Linked DNA regions of Phenylobacterium zucineum HLK1. Each later gene encodes a partner of the first gene's protein in a complex. Links are inferred from orthologs where the notes say so. Each region holds a gene or a part of one and is shown on either strand. Other genes may lie near its edges.

Region 1 (6,652 bases):
CCTTTTCGGGTGCGGTGATGCAAAGTCCGGCCGCGCGACGACGGTGCGCCCGTTCCGGGCCCGTTGGCGCGCGCCACGCAAACCTGCGTCGGGTCCGCCCGAGATCCTCGGCGACGACGCACCCTCCGATACGCGCCCACGGCGCGCCTAGGAACACACCCGATGGGCTGCGCAGCTCAAGCCAATCCCGGTCTTCCGGCCCCCCGCGACGCCGTTCCCGGCGCCCCGCGGGCCGGCGCGCGCGCCCGTCCCATGCACCGGCAGCGCCCGGGCCTTCGGGCCCCCGCCGCGCGCCGCGGAGACTTACTGAATGTCCAAGACCATGTTGATCGACGCAGCCCACGCGGAAGAGACGCGCGTGGTGGTCGTCGACGGGAACCGCGTTGAAGAGTTCGATTTCGAAAGCCAGAACCGGAAGCAGCTTCGAGGCAACATCTATCTCGCCAAGGTGACGCGCGTTGAGCCGTCGCTGCAGGCGGCCTTCGTCGAATACGGCGGCAACCGCCACGGCTTCCTGGCCTTCAACGAAATCCACCCCGACTACTACCAGATCCCGGTCGCCGACCGCGAAGCGCTGCTCCGCGAGGAGGCCGAGGAGGACGACGACGACCGTCACGAGCCCCGCGCCCGGGCGCCCGAGGACGAGGACGAGGTCGACCTGTCCGGCTCCGCTGACGACGAGGACGACGTCGTCGAGGAAGAGCTGGCGCGCCGCCGCCGCCGGCTGATGCGCCGCTACAAGATCCAGGAAGTGATCCGCCGCCGGCAGATCATGCTGGTCCAGGTCGTCAAGGAAGAGCGCGGCAACAAGGGCGCGGCGCTGACCACCTACCTGTCGCTGGCCGGCCGCTATGGCGTACTGATGCCGAACACCGCCCGCGGCGGCGGCATCAGCCGCAAGATCACCACGGCGACCGACCGCAAGCGCCTGAAGAGCATCGTCCAGAGCCTGGACGTGCCCGCCGGCATGGGCCTCATCGTCCGCACGGCGGGCGCCAAGCGCACCAAGGCCGAGATCAAGCGCGACTACGACTACCTGCTGCGCCTGTGGGAGAACATCCGCGAGACGACGCTGCACTCGATCGCGCCCGCCCTCATCTACGAGGAAGAGGACCTCGTGAAGCGGGCGATCCGCGACCTCTACGACAAGGACGTGGACAACGTCTGGGTCGAGGGCGAGGCCGGCTTCAAGGAAGCCCGCGACTTCATGCGCATGCTGATGCCGTCGCAGGCCAAGAAGGTGCAGCTCTACCGCGAGCCGACGCCGCTCTACGTCAAGCACAAGGTCGAGGACCACCTCAGCCAGATCTATTCGCCCGTCGTGCCGCTGCGCTCCGGCGGCTACCTGGTGATCAACCAGACCGAAGCGCTGGTCGCCATCGACGTGAACTCCGGCCGCGCGACGCGCGAACGGAACATCGAGGCCACCGCGCTCAAGACCAACATGGAGGCGGCCGAAGAAGCCGCCCGGCAGCTGCGCCTGCGCGACCTGGCCGGCCTGATCGTCATCGACTTCATCGACATGGATGAGGCGAAGAACAACCGGGCCGTCGAGAAGAAGCTGAAGGACTGCCTGAAGGACGACCGCGCGCGGGTCCAGATGGGCAAGATCAGCCCCTTCGGCCTGATGGAGATCTCCCGCCAGCGCCGCCGCACCGGCGTGCTGGAGGGCACCACCCACGTGTGCGAACACTGCGGCGGCACCGGCCGGGTCCGCTCGGTGGAATCCAGCGCGCTGGCCGCGCTGCGAGCCCTGGAGATCGAGGCGCTGAAGGGCGGCGGCGAAGCCACCCTGACCGTGCCGCGCGCCGTGGGCCTCTACATCCTGAACGAGAAGCGCGGTCATCTCGCCCGCCTGCACCACGCGTTCGGCCTGTTCGTCACCGTCCTGATCGACGACGACATGGCGCACGCCGAGCACGGCATCGAGCGAACCGCCAGCGAGACCCGCGCCGAGCACGCCGCGGCGCTCGCGCCGACGGCCGCCGGCGCCGTCCCCCCGGCCGAGGAGGCCTACCTCGAGGAGGTCTTCGAGGACGAGGACGAGGCCGAGGAGGAAGAGGAGTCCTTCGAGGAGGACGAGGATGAAGGCGGCGCCGAAGCCGAGGCTCCCCGCAGCCGCGAGGCCCGGGGCGATCGGGAAGACGGCGAAGGCCGCCGCGGGCGTCGCCGCCGTCGCCGCGGCCGCCGGGGCGACGAGCCCGCGGGCGAGCGGCCCGAGGGCGCACGTTCGGAGGGCGGCCGTCCCGAGGGCGGGCGACGCGAGGAGGTCCAGGCCGAGGACGAGGACGGCGCCCACGGCCGTCGCCGTCGCCGCGGCCGCCGCGGCGGTCGGCGCATGCGCGACGACTTCCGCCCGCACGAGCCCTTCTCCTGGGTGCGCCCCTGGGTGCCTTACGGCGAAGATCCCTTCGTCTGGTACGATCCGGCCGAGGACCTGAAGCCGGTCGCCGCGCCGCCGGCTGCGGCCAACGATGCTGCGGCCGAGCCGCAGCCCGCGGCCGCCGAGGCCGCCGCGCCCGCGCCGGCCGTCCGGGCCCCGCAGCCCGAGGGCGACATGGAGGTCTGGGTCGAGCTCCCCGCCGAGGAGGAGAAGCCCAAGCGCGCCCGCCGCTCGCGCAGCCGCGGCCGCGGCAAGGCCGAGGCGCAAGCCGAGGAGGCCGTGGCCGCTGAGGTCGCCGCCCCCGAGGCCGTCGTCGCGCCGGAACCGGAGGCTCCCGCCGAGCCGGAGCCCGCTGCGGCGGAGCCGGAAGCGGCCGAGCCTGAGAAGCCCGCGCCCAAGCGCCGGACGCGCAGCCGCAAGGCCGCCGCGCCCGTCGAAGCCGAGGCGACGGCCGCCGAACCCGCAGCGGAGCCGGCCCGGCCTGAACCGGCGCCCGCGGCTCCGGCCGAGCCCGTGGCGGCTTCGGTTCCCGAGCCCGAGGCGCCGCAAGCGCCCGACCCGGCCGAGATCTCCGGGCCGCCGCCGGCGCCGCGCAAAGGCTGGTGGCGCCGCGGCTGAGGCATTACATTCCGGTCGGGCTTCGAGGGCGGTCTGGAGAAGAGTTGAGCATGGTCTCCCCTGCCCGATCGGTTTCCCGCCTCGCGATGAGCTTCGTCCTGGCGGCCACCGTGGCCTTCGGGGCGAAGCCCGCCGCGGCGCAGGAGAGCCTTTCGCTCATCCGGGACACCGAGATCGAGGAGATCCTCGCCAAGGACTCCGAACCGATCCTGCGCGCCGCGGGCATCGACCCCCGGAATGTCGAGATCATCATCGTGGGGTCGAAGGAGCTCAACGCCTTCGCCGCCCCGCGGGTGATGGGCTTCAACACCGGGCTCATCCTGGAGGCCGACACGCCCAACGAACTGCAGGGCGTGATCGCGCACGAGGTCAGCCACCTCGCCGCCGGCCACAGCGCGCGGCGCGACGAGATGAACCGGGCCGGCATGCGGCCCTTCCTGCTGACCATGGGGCTGGGCGTGCTGGCCGCGCTCGCCGGTTCGCCCGAGGCGGGCGCCGGCCTCGTGGGCAGCGCCGGTTATTTCGGCACCTTGGGCGCCCTGGGCTACAGCCGCGAGCAGGAGAGCCGCGCCGACCAGGCCGGCGCCACCCTCCTCGACAAGGCCGGCCTGTCGGGCAAGGGCCTGGCCGACTTCTTCGACAACTTCCGCTATCAGGAGGTCTTCGACGAGGCCCGGCGCTTCGCCTACTTCCGCAGCCACCCGATCTCTTCGGACCGGATCGAGGCCCTGCGCCGCCGGGTCGAGTCCCAGCCCAACTACGACAAGCCCGACACCCCTGAGTCGCTGGCCGCGCACGCGATCATGAAGGCCAAGCTGGACGGCTTTCTGAACCCGCAGGTGGCGATCACAAAGTACAGCGAGACCGACGCCTCGTATCCGGCCCGCTACGCCCGTGCGATCGCCTACTACCAGCTTCGGGAGCCCGATCGGGCGATCCGGCTGATCGACGCCATGCTGCAGGAGCAGCCCGACAATCCCTACCTCTGGGAGCTGAAGGGCCAGATCCTGTTCGAGTTCGCCCGCACCGAGGAGGCCGAGGAGCCCCAGCGGCGCTCGGTGGCGCTGAAGCCCGACGCGCCGCTGCTGCGGGTCAACCTGGGCCAGACCCTCATCGCCCTTCCCGACAAGGCCAAGGTCGAGGAAGGGGTCGCCGAGCTGCGCAAGGCCCTCACCCAGGAAGAGGACAACGCCGTCGCCTGGCGCCTGCTGGCCGAGGCCTACGACAAGCTGGGGCAGGACGGCATGGCTCGCCTCGCCACCGCCGAGTTCAACTTCTGGGTCGGCGACCAGCGCCAGGCCCGGGTGTTCGCCATGCGGGCGCGCGAGAAGCTGGAGCGAGGCACCCCCGAATGGCGTCGCGCCACGGACATCGTGCTCGTTTCCGAACCCTCCCGCGACGAACTGCGGGAACTGGCCCGCGAGGGCTCCACCACGCGCCGCTCGCGTTGAGCCGCCGCCGAAAGCCCTCTATCTCCACGCCCATGACCCTGACCGCCCTCAAGTCCGCGGCCGTGCTCGCCGCCGCCCTGTCCCTCGCCGGCTGCCAGCAGCAGAGCGACGAAGCCTTCGGCCAGCGCGTGCGCGCCTACCTGCTGGAGCACCCGGAAGTCCTGCAGGAGGTCTCGGTCGCCCTGCAGCAGAAGCAGCAGGCCGAGCTGGCCAAGGCCTCTTCGGACGCCATCGAGAAGCACCGCGCCCAGCTCGAGCGCGACCCGCGCGACTTCGTGGCCAATCCCGACGGCAAGATCACGGTGGTCGAGTTCTTCGACTACAACTGCGCCTACTGCAAGATCGCCGCCCCGGAGGTCGTGAAGCTGATCCAGGAGAACCCGGACGTCCGGTTCGTCTTCAAGGAATTCGCCTTCCAGACTCCCGATTCCATCGAGGCGGCGCACATCGCCCTGACGCCGCAGGCCAAGGCCAAGGGGCTCGAGCTGCACCGCCTGCTGATGGCTCAGAAGCCGCTCAACCAGGCCGCCATCGACCGGTCCCTGCGCGAGGCCGGCGTCGATCCCGCCGCGGCGCGGGCGGCGGCCAAGGACCCCGCGATCGAGCGCCAGCTGCTGGACGTGCGCGCCCTCGCCCAGGCGCTGCACATCGACGGCACGCCGGCCTTCGTGGTCGGCGACAAGGTCATCCCCGGCGCCGATATCGAGGCTCTGAGGGCGGCCATCGCCGCCGCCAAGGCCACGGACCTCAAGCGTCCGTCTGGAAATCCCTCCTAGCCCCTCCCCTTACGTCCCGGCGCCCGCGTAGGATCGTCGTTCTCTGGGGAGGGGACGATGGCGGAACGGGTCGTCGTGATCGGCGCCGGCATGGCCGGCCTTTGGACCGCGCTGGCGCTCGCGCCCACCGGCCGCGAGGTGATCCTGCTCGAGCGGGACCCGCCGCCGCCGGACGACGATCCGGACGTGGCCTTCGAGACCTGGGCCCGTCGCGGGGTCGGCCAGCTCCGCCACAGCCACGCCTTCCTCGCCCGCCTACGGCTGCTCATCCGGGACCGTCATCCCGAGCTGCTGGCCGATCTCCACGCCGCCGGCTGCCGCGACCTGGGCCTCGACGGCTCGCTCACCGCCAGGCATCGCGAGCGCTACGTACCGAAGCCCGTGGACGAGGATCTCGTCATCCTGACCAGCCGGCGCACGACCCTGGAGCTGGTCATGCGGCGCTACGTGGCGCGCCTGCCAGGGGTCACGATCCGGTCCGGCGCCTTCGTGCGCGAACTCGTCATCGAGCCCGGCCCGGTCCCGCGCGTGACGGGCGTTCGCCTCGACGACAGCGTGCTTTCCGCCGACGTGGTCGTGGACGCCGCCGGCCGCACCTCGCCGGCGACCGAGCAGCTCGTCGCCGCAGGCGCGCCGGTCCGCGAGAATTCCGAAGGCGCCGGGGTCATCTACTTCACCCGCTTCTACCGGCTGCGGCCGGGCGCCGAGGAGCCGCCCCGGGGTCAGGCCCCGTCCAACGGCGACCTCGGCTACCTGAAGTTCGGGGTCTTTCCCGGGGACAGCGGCTGGTTCTCGATCACCCTGTGCACGCCCGAGATCGAGGAGGAGCTGCGCAAGGCGATCGTGGATCCCGCGGTGTTCGACGCCGTGTGCCGCGCCCTGCCCGGCCCTGCCCGCTGGATCGAGCCCGAGCGGGCCGAGGGCGCGAGCCGCGTGTTCGGCATGGGTCAGCTGGAGAGCCGCTGGCGGGACTTCGCGCCGGGCGGGCGCGCGGGCGTGCACGGCTTCTTCGCGCTGGGCGACAGCCTGGTGCGCAGCAATCCTCTCTACGGCCGCGGCTGCTCCTTCGCCGCGGTCTCGGCCGAACTGCTGCGGGAGGCCCTCGATGCGGGCTCCGACCCCGAGGCCCGGCTGGTCCGCTATGTCGCGGGCGTCGAGCGCGAGCTTCGCCCCTACTACGAGGTCATGCGCGACGCCGACCGCACCGCCTTGCGCCGGGCCCGCCAAGCCCTGCTGGGAGCCCGGCCCAGCCTCCGCGGCCGGATGGTGAAGAGCTTCCTGGACGACGGCGTGGCGATCGCCCTGCGGGAGGACGTCGACCTACTGCGCGCGTTCCTGCGGGGCTTCCACATGCTGGAGCATCCCCAGGCGTGGCTGAAGCGGCCGGCCAATCTCGCGAAGGTCCTGGCGACCTGGGCCCGGCC
Region 2 (7,843 bases), 110 kb from region 1 along the record:
AACCGGCTCCCCAAACGGCCCCCGCGCCCGCCGCGCCGCAGTAATCCGTGGATAGTTTGCACCACGGGGCGGGCCGCCCCGGCGAATCACGGCTACTCTGAGCGCCCATGGCCCGGTACATCTTCATCACCGGCGGCGTGGTCTCCTCTCTTGGTAAAGGTCTCGCGTCCGCCGCGCTTGGCGCCCTGTTGCAGGCGCGCGGCTACAAGGTCCGTCTGAGGAAACTCGACCCCTATCTCAACGTCGATCCGGGGACGATGAGCCCCTACCAGCACGGCGAGGTCTTCGTGACCGACGACGGGGCCGAGACCGACCTCGACCTCGGCCACTACGAGCGCTTCACGGGCGTCTCGGCCACCCGCGCCGACAACATCACGACGGGCCAGATCTACAAGACGATCATCGAGAAGGAGCGCCGCGGCGACTACCTCGGCGCGACGGTCCAGGTCATTCCGCACGTCACCGGCGAGATCAAGGACTTCGTCCTCTCCGATCCCGGCCCGGATGTGGACTTCGTGCTGATCGAGGTCGGCGGCACGGTGGGCGACATCGAGGGCCTGCCGTTCTTCGAGGCGATCCGCCAGCTGGGCCAGGAGCTGCCCCGCGGGCACGCCTGCTACATCCACCTGACGCTGCTGCCGTTCATCAAGACGGCCGGCGAGATGAAGACCAAGCCGACCCAGCACTCGGTGAAGGAGCTGCGCTCGATCGGCATCCAGCCCGACATCCTGCTGTGCCGGACCGAGTTCCCGATCCCCGAGGGCGAGCGGCGCAAGATCGCCCAGTTCTGCAACGTGCGCCCCAGCGCCGTCATCCAGGCGATGGACAGCGCCAACATCTACGCCGTGCCGTTGGACTATCACCACGAGGGACTCGACACCGAGGTGCTCGACGTCTTCGGCCTGCTGGACCAGGCGCCGAAGCCTGACCTGACCCGCTGGGAAGAGATCTCCCACCGCCTGAGCCACCCCGACGGCGAGGTGAACATCGCCATCGTCGGCAAGTATACGGGCCTGACCGACGCCTACAAATCGCTGGTCGAGGCGCTGGTCCACGGCGGCGTGGCCAACAACGTCCGGGTCAAGTTCGACTGGATCGAGGGCGAGGCCTTCGAGAAGGACGAGGACCTGATCGCCGTGCGTCTGGCCAACGTCCACGGCGTGCTGGTCCCGGGGGCCTTCGGCGAGCGCGGCTCGGAGGGGATGATCCGGGCCGTCCAGTTCGCCCGCGAGCACCAGATCCCGTACTTCGGCATCTGCTTCGGCATGCAGATGGCGATGATCGAGGCGGCCCGGAACCTGGCCGGCATCCGGCAAGCTTCGTCCACCGAGTTCGGCCCGACCTCCGAGCCCATCGTCGGCCTGATGACCGAGTGGACCCGGGGGAACGAGAAGCAGGTCCGCGCCGAGGGGGGCGAGCTGGGCGGCACCATGCGCTGCGGCGCCTATGACGCCGTGCTGGCCCCCGGATCGCGGGTGGCCGAGATCTACGGCTCGACCGCCATCCAGGAGCGCCATCGCCACCGCTACGAGGTGAACATCGGCTACCGCGAGCGGATCGAGGCCACGGGCCTGAAGTTCACCGGCCTGTCGCCCGACGGCCAGCTGCCCGAGATCTGCGAGCGGGCGGACCATCCCTGGTTCGTCGGCGTGCAGTACCACCCGGAGCTGAAGAGCCGGCCGTTCGACCCGCACCCGCTGTTCGCCAGCTTCATCGGCGCGGCCAAGGAGCGGAGCCGGCTGGTCTAGGCCAGGCCCCTTTCGCGCAGCAGGGCCTCCTCGTCGCCCGACACCCAGCCGAAGATCCTGGGTCCCTCGTCGGTCAAGCGTACGAAGTAGGTCACCTCGAAGTCGATATCGGTCTGCGAGCCGTCCTTGCGGCGGTAGCGGGCGCGCCAGCTGACCTTGGCTGTCGCGTGCCGGTCGTCGATAGGCGTGACCGCGACGTCGCGGAGCGTCATGGCCTGGGCGCCTGTGGCCCGGTAGTGATCGTAGCCGGCCCTCATCGCCTCGACGAGCGAGGCGTCGTTCCGCCCCGTCGCGACCCCTTGGGGCCCGGCGGCGATGAACTCGGGCGTGAAGAGGGCGCCCGCGTCCTCGGGCGCCGCCTCGCCGTGCAGGCCGCGGTTGAAGTTGTCCTCGTGGCGGCGGAAGAGGGCGTGGATCTCGGCTTCCATGGTTTCACTCCAACGAGCGTGGGCCGGCAGGGGCTGCATTGGGAGGAACCCGAGGCGGGCGCTTGATCCGAAGCGGCGTTTCATGCATACACCGCCGCTCACGTCGGCGGCCTCACTCGGCCGCCGCAGTCATTTCGAGATTTCCGATGGCCGTTCCCAAGAGAAAAACCTCGCCCTCGCGGCGGAACATGCGTCGCTCGCACCACGCGCTGGGCCCGAACGCCTATCACGAAGACAAGGAAACGGGCGAGCTGAAGCGCCCGCACCACGTCGACCTGAAGACCGGCATGTACAAAGGCCGCCAGGTCCTGACGCCGAAGGAAGACTAAGCCTCATCCGAGGCAGCGATTCCGCGCGGCCCCGTCTGGCGACAGGCGGGGCCGTTCGCATGCGCGCTACTGGCTCCGCCCGCGGGCCTGCACCTTCTCGCGGCGGGCGGCGACCATCTCGGGCGTGACCTCGACGTTGTGCGCGAGCGAGCGCTCGTGCTCCAGCTTGAGCCCCTCGGCCAGGGTCGTCTCGTAGCCGTCGTCGATCATCGCCTTGTATCCGACCAGCATGTCGGCCTCGATGTCGGCCATCTGCCGGGCCAGGGTCAGCGCGGCCTCCATCAGCTCGCCGGGTTCGACGACGCGGTTCGCAAGGCCCCATTCGTAGGCGGTTCTGGCGTCGAGGAAGTTGCCGGTCAGCGACAGTTCCTTGGCCCGATAGGGGCCGATCACGCGCGACAGCTTCTGCGACAGCCCCCAGCCGGGGGTGATCCCGACCCGCGCGTGGGTGTCGGCGAAACGGGCGTTGGTCGAGCAGATCAGCACGTCACAGGCCAGCGCCACCTCGAAGCCGCCGGTGATCGCCACGCCGTTGATCGCGCCGATGATCGGCTTGCGGGTGGCCAGCAGCGCGCGGGCGGGGTTCTCGGCCGGGTCCGTCGTGTTGGCCGCGCCCATGCCCAACGGATCGGACGACAGCTCCTTCAGGTCGAGCCCGGCCGTGAACGCCCGCTCGCCCGCGCCGGTCAGGACGATCACCTTCACCTCGGGGTCGGCGTCCAGCTCGACCATGGCCTGCCGCAGCGCCTGGCGCAGGGCCTTCGACAGGGCGTTCATCGCCTCGGGCCGGTTGAGGGTGACGACGGCGACCCCGTCGAACGGCTTTTCCACCAGCAGCATGATCTTCCTCCCTTGGCGTCCCGGCATGACCGGCCGACGCCGCGGCAAGTCAACCGGGGAAGTCAAGTTGCCCCTGTCGCGGAAGGTGGCTAAGGCTCGCGCGCCGCAACACCCGAGGGAGCTCCATGACCGAGATCGTCGACATCACCGCCCGTGAGATCCTGGACAGCCGGGGCAACCCGACCGTCGAGGTCGACGTGATCCTCGAGGACGGCGCCATGGGCCGTGCGGCGGTGCCCTCGGGCGCCTCGACCGGGGCCCACGAGGCCGTGGAGAAGCGCGACGGCGACAAGGCCCGCTACCTCGGCAAGGGCGTGCGGCAGGCCGTCGATGCGGTGAACGGCGAGATCTATGACGCGCTGTCAGGCTCGGACGCCGAGGACCAGCGCCGCATCGACCGGATGCTGATCGAGCTGGACGGCACGCCGAACAAGAGCCGCCTGGGCGCCAACGCCATCCTGGGCGTCAGCCTGGCCACGGCCAAGGCGGCGGCCAGCAGTTCGGCCCTGCCGCTCTACAAGTACGTGGGCGGCGTCTCGGCCCGCATCCTGCCGGTGCCGATGATGAACATCATCAACGGCGGCGCCCACGCCGACAATCCGATCGACATCCAGGAGTTCATGATCCTGCCGACCGGCGCCGAGACCTTCTCGGAAGCCCTGCGCATGGGCGCCGAGATCTTCCACGCGCTGAAGAAGCAGCTGAAGGACGCGGGCCACAACACCAACGTCGGGGACGAGGGCGGCTTCGCTCCCAACATCGGCTCGGCCGAGGAGGCGCTGGCCTTCATCGTCAAGGCGGGCGAGGGCGCGGGCTACCGCTGCGGCGAGGACTTCCACCTGGGCCTCGACGTGGCCTCCACCGAGTTCTTCAAGAACGGCAAGTACGTGATGGAGGGCGAGGGCAAGACGGTCGATCCCGCCGGCATGGTCGAGTACCTGGCGGGCCTCGTCTCCAAGTTCCCGATCGTCACCATCGAGGACGGCTGTGCCGAGGACGACTTCGACGGCTGGAAGATCCTGACCGAGCGCCTGGGCGGCAAGGTCCAGCTCGTGGGCGACGACCTGTTCGTCACCAACCCGGAGCGCCTGGCCGTGGGAATCGAGAAGGGTCTGGCCAACTCGATCCTCGTGAAGGTCAACCAGATCGGCACGCTGTCCGAGACCCTGGACGCCGTCGATATGGCCCACCGCAACAGCTACACGGCGGTGATGAGCCACCGCTCGGGCGAGACCGAGGATTCCACGATCGCGGACCTCTCAGTCGCCACCAACTGCGGTCAGATCAAGACCGGATCGCTGGCCCGCTCGGACCGTACGGCCAAGTACAACCAGCTGCTCCGCATCGAGGAGGAGCTGGGCGACCAGGCGATCTACGCCGGCCGCCGGGCGCTGCGGGCGCTCTAGCGGCGCTCGTCGCCGGGCGGACCCTGATAGTCCGGGCCGTAGACCGCGGCCCGGATGTCTCGGTGCAGGGTCCCGTCGAACGGGGCCGTCTGGACGAAGAACACCGCCGCCAGGCGGTTGGCGGGATCGACCCAGAACAGCGTCGACTGCGCGCCGTCCCAGAAGAACTCCCCCACCGCGCCGCGATTCTCCTGCGGACTTTTCGGCCGCGCGGTGCGGACGGCGAAATCGAAGCCGAAGCCCACCTGGCCCTTGCTGGGCAGGAAGTGGCGGCGGGCGATGCGCGGGTCGAGGTGATCGGTCGCCATCAGCCGGACCGTCGAGGACCGCAGGATTCGCACCCCCTCCAGCTCACCGTCATTCAGCAGCATGCGGGCGAAGCGCATGTAGTCGTCGATGGGCCCGGCGAGGCCGGCGCCGCCCATGGTCAGCCGCTTGGGCGCGAAGTTGAGCGCGCGCGTCCGCGCGTCGTCCTGCCGCTCGAGGGTCTCGTTCCGGCGGACGTAGGTGGCGGCGAGCCGGCCGAGGCGTTCGGGCGGGTGGGTCCAGGCGGTCTCGCGCATGCCCAGCGGGTCCAGCACATGGGTGCGCACGTAGGTTTCGAACGGCACGCCCGACAGCCGTTCGACCAGCAGCGCCTGGACGTCGACGGCGGCGCTGTAGCGCCACTCCGCCCCCGGTTCGAACAGGAGCGGCAGGCCCGCGATGCGGCGGCCGGCCTCCGCCAGGTCGTTCTGCAGATTCAGCGGGTCGGCGGTCCGGAACCGCGGGTCGTCGCCGTAGCCGAAGCCGGCGGTGTGGCGCAGGATGTCCCGCACAAGGACCGGTCTGGCGGGAGGGGTGAGCGACCCGTTAGGCTGCAGCACCTGCAGCGCGGCGAACTCGGGCAGGTGCTGCGCCAGCGGATCGTCGAGGCCGAAGCGGCCCTGTTCCCAGAGCTGCATCAGGGCGACGCCGGTCACCGGCTTGGTCATGGAGTAGATCTGCACGAGCGTGTCGCGCGCCATCGACCGGTCCGCCTCGCGGTCGGCGAATCCGGCGGCGCCGAAGTAACGCTCGGCGCCGTCCTGCCAGACGAGGGCCGACACGCCCGCGGCCCGGCCGCTCGCCACCATCTGCGCCAGAGCCTCGTCGATGCGGGCGGTGTCGAGGCGGACCGGCTCGGCCGCGACGAAGGATCCAGGCAGCAGCATCAGCGCCGCGCCGAGCAGCGCGATCAGGGTCCTGAGCATGATGGCCTCCCCACTTCCCGGCGAGCGTTCCGCAGCTTCGCCGTGCGGTCAATCGGATTGGGACCGGTACCAGTCCCGCGTGGTTAGCCGCCCATTAAGCAAGATGGGCGAGAAGAGCCGGTTCCTCCGAGGGAATCGCGTCCTGTGCTCGCCCGCCTCCGCCCGTACCTGTCGACCGCGGCCCTCGCCCTGCTGATCTTCTATTTCGCGTTCCATGCCTTCACGGGCGAGGGCGGTCTGCTGCGCTCGAACCAGCGCGGGGAGACGCTGCTGGCGAAGCAGCGCGAGCTCTCGCAGGTGCGCGCCAAGCGGGAGGACCTGGAGGCCCGCGCCCAGCTTCTGCGCGACCAGAGCCTTTCGGCCGACCTGTTGGAGGAAAGGGCGCGCTCTCTGCTAGGCTTTGCTGACCCAAGGGACTATGTGATCCGCATGAAGCCCTAGCACCCCGTCGCGGGTTCTATCGGCTACCTGCAAAGGATCACGGAGAGACGCATGGCGCGCGGGCAGACCGGTGAGGCCGGTCGGCGAAAAGCCAATGGGGCGGACGGGCGATCGGCCGCCGACAAGGACGAGCTTCTCAAGTTCTACAGGGACATGCTGCTGATCCGCCGCTTCGAGGAGCGTGCAGGCCAGCTTTACGGCATGGGCCTGATCGGCGGCTTCTGCCACCTCTACATCGGCCAGGAGGCGATCGCGGTCGGCGTCCAGGCGATCAAGCAGCCGGGCGACCAGGTGATCACCGGCTACCGCGACCACGGCCACATGCTGGCCTGCGGCATGGACCCGCGCGAGGTCATGGCCGAGCTGACCGGCCGGGCCGGCGGCTCGTCCAAGGGCAAGGGCGGCTCGATGCACATGTTCTCGACCGAGGCCGACTTCTACGGCGGCCATGGCATCGTGGGGGCGCAGGTCAGCCTCGGCACCGGCCTGGCGCTGGCCAACAAGTACCGCGACAACGGCAAGGTCAGCTTCACCTACTTCGGGGACGGCGCGGCCAACCAGGGGCAGGTCTACGAGAGCTTCAACATGGCCGAGCTCTGGAGCCTGCCGGTCGTCTACGTGATCGAGAACAACCAGTACGCCATGGGCACGGCGGTGGAGCGGTCGTCGTCCGAGACCGAGCTGTTCCGGCGCGGCGCGTCGTTCAAGATCCCTGGCGAGCAGGTCGACGGCATGGACGTGCTGGCGGTGAAGGCCGCCGCGGCCAAGGCGGCCGAGCACGCCCGCTCGGGGAACGGCCCCTACATCCTCGAGATGAAGACCTACCGCTACCGCGGCCACTCCATGAGCGACCCGGCCAAGTACCGGACCCGCGAGGAGGTGGACGAGGTCCGCAAGACCCGCGATCCGATCGACCACGTCGAGGAGCTGCTGGAGAAGCACGGCTGGGCCGACGAGGCGTCGCTGAAGGCGATCGACGCCGAGGTGAAGAAGATCGTCGCCGACGCGGCGGAGTTCGCCCGCACCAGCCCCGAACCCGACCCGTCCGAACTCTACACCGACGTCTACACCGACGCTTCCCAGGGGGCGGCCCAATGACCGACATCCTGATGCCGGCCCTGTCGCCCACCATGGAGGAGGGCACCCTCGCCAAGTGGCACGTGAAGCCGGGCGACAAGGTGCGCTCCGGCGACGTGATCGCCGAGATCGAAACCGACAAGGCGACCATGGAGGTCGAGGCCGTGGACGACGGCGTCGTGGCCGAGATCCTGGTGCCGGAAGGCTCGCAGGAGGTGAAGGTCAACACTCCGATCGCCCGCCTGCAGGGCGAGGACGGAACCGCGCAGCCCTCCAAGGCCCCCTCCAAGACCGAGGCGGCGCAGACCGAAGCCGTCCAGACCGACACCATCGCGGAAAAGC

The links.
Region 2: the proteins of PHZ_RS10150 (region 1) and eno are in contact, whole or in part, in a solved structure (PDB 2FYM), measured with the Escherichia coli proteins. The link is inferred for Phenylobacterium zucineum HLK1 from one-to-one orthologs.

The regions. Positions count from the first base shown.
Region 1 is NC_011144.1:2,063,869-2,070,520, forward strand. Bases 1-3,201 are described here. They hold PHZ_RS10150 (Rne/Rng family ribonuclease), read left to right. Parts: upstream 1-310; coding sequence 311-3,001; downstream 3,002-3,201. Other genes in these bases: PHZ_RS10155 (M48 family metalloprotease), read left to right, coding at 3,088-3,201. Also shown: more of PHZ_RS10155, read left to right, coding at 3,202-4,452; PHZ_RS10160 (DsbA family protein), read left to right, coding at 4,485-5,228; PHZ_RS10165 (FAD-dependent oxidoreductase), read left to right, coding at 5,286-6,652. UniProt on the Escherichia coli protein: Endoribonuclease that plays a central role in RNA processing and decay. Required for the maturation of 5S and 16S rRNAs and the majority of tRNAs. Also involved in the degradation of most mRNAs.
Region 2 is NC_011144.1:1,953,545-1,961,387, reverse strand. What follows is about bases 2,788-5,610. They hold eno (phosphopyruvate hydratase), read left to right. Parts: upstream 2,788-3,470; coding sequence 3,471-4,751; downstream 4,752-5,610. Other genes in these bases: PHZ_RS09620 (serine hydrolase domain-containing protein), read right to left, coding at 4,748-5,610; PHZ_RS09630 (enoyl-CoA hydratase), read right to left, coding at 2,788-3,345. In the rest of the region: preprotein translocase subunit SecG, read left to right, coding at 1-44; PHZ_RS09645 (CTP synthase), read left to right, coding at 108-1,748; PHZ_RS09640 (DUF4440 domain-containing protein), read right to left, coding at 1,745-2,176; rpmF (50S ribosomal protein L32), read left to right, coding at 2,323-2,505; more of PHZ_RS09630, read right to left, coding at 2,572-2,787; more of PHZ_RS09620, read right to left, coding at 5,611-5,983; PHZ_RS09615 (FtsB family cell division protein), read left to right, coding at 6,128-6,424; pdhA (pyruvate dehydrogenase (acetyl-transferring) E1 component subunit alpha), read left to right, coding at 6,476-7,522; PHZ_RS09605 (pyruvate dehydrogenase complex E1 component subunit beta), read left to right, coding at 7,519-7,843. UniProt on the Escherichia coli protein: Catalyzes the reversible conversion of 2-phosphoglycerate (2-PG) into phosphoenolpyruvate (PEP). It is essential for the degradation of carbohydrates via glycolysis.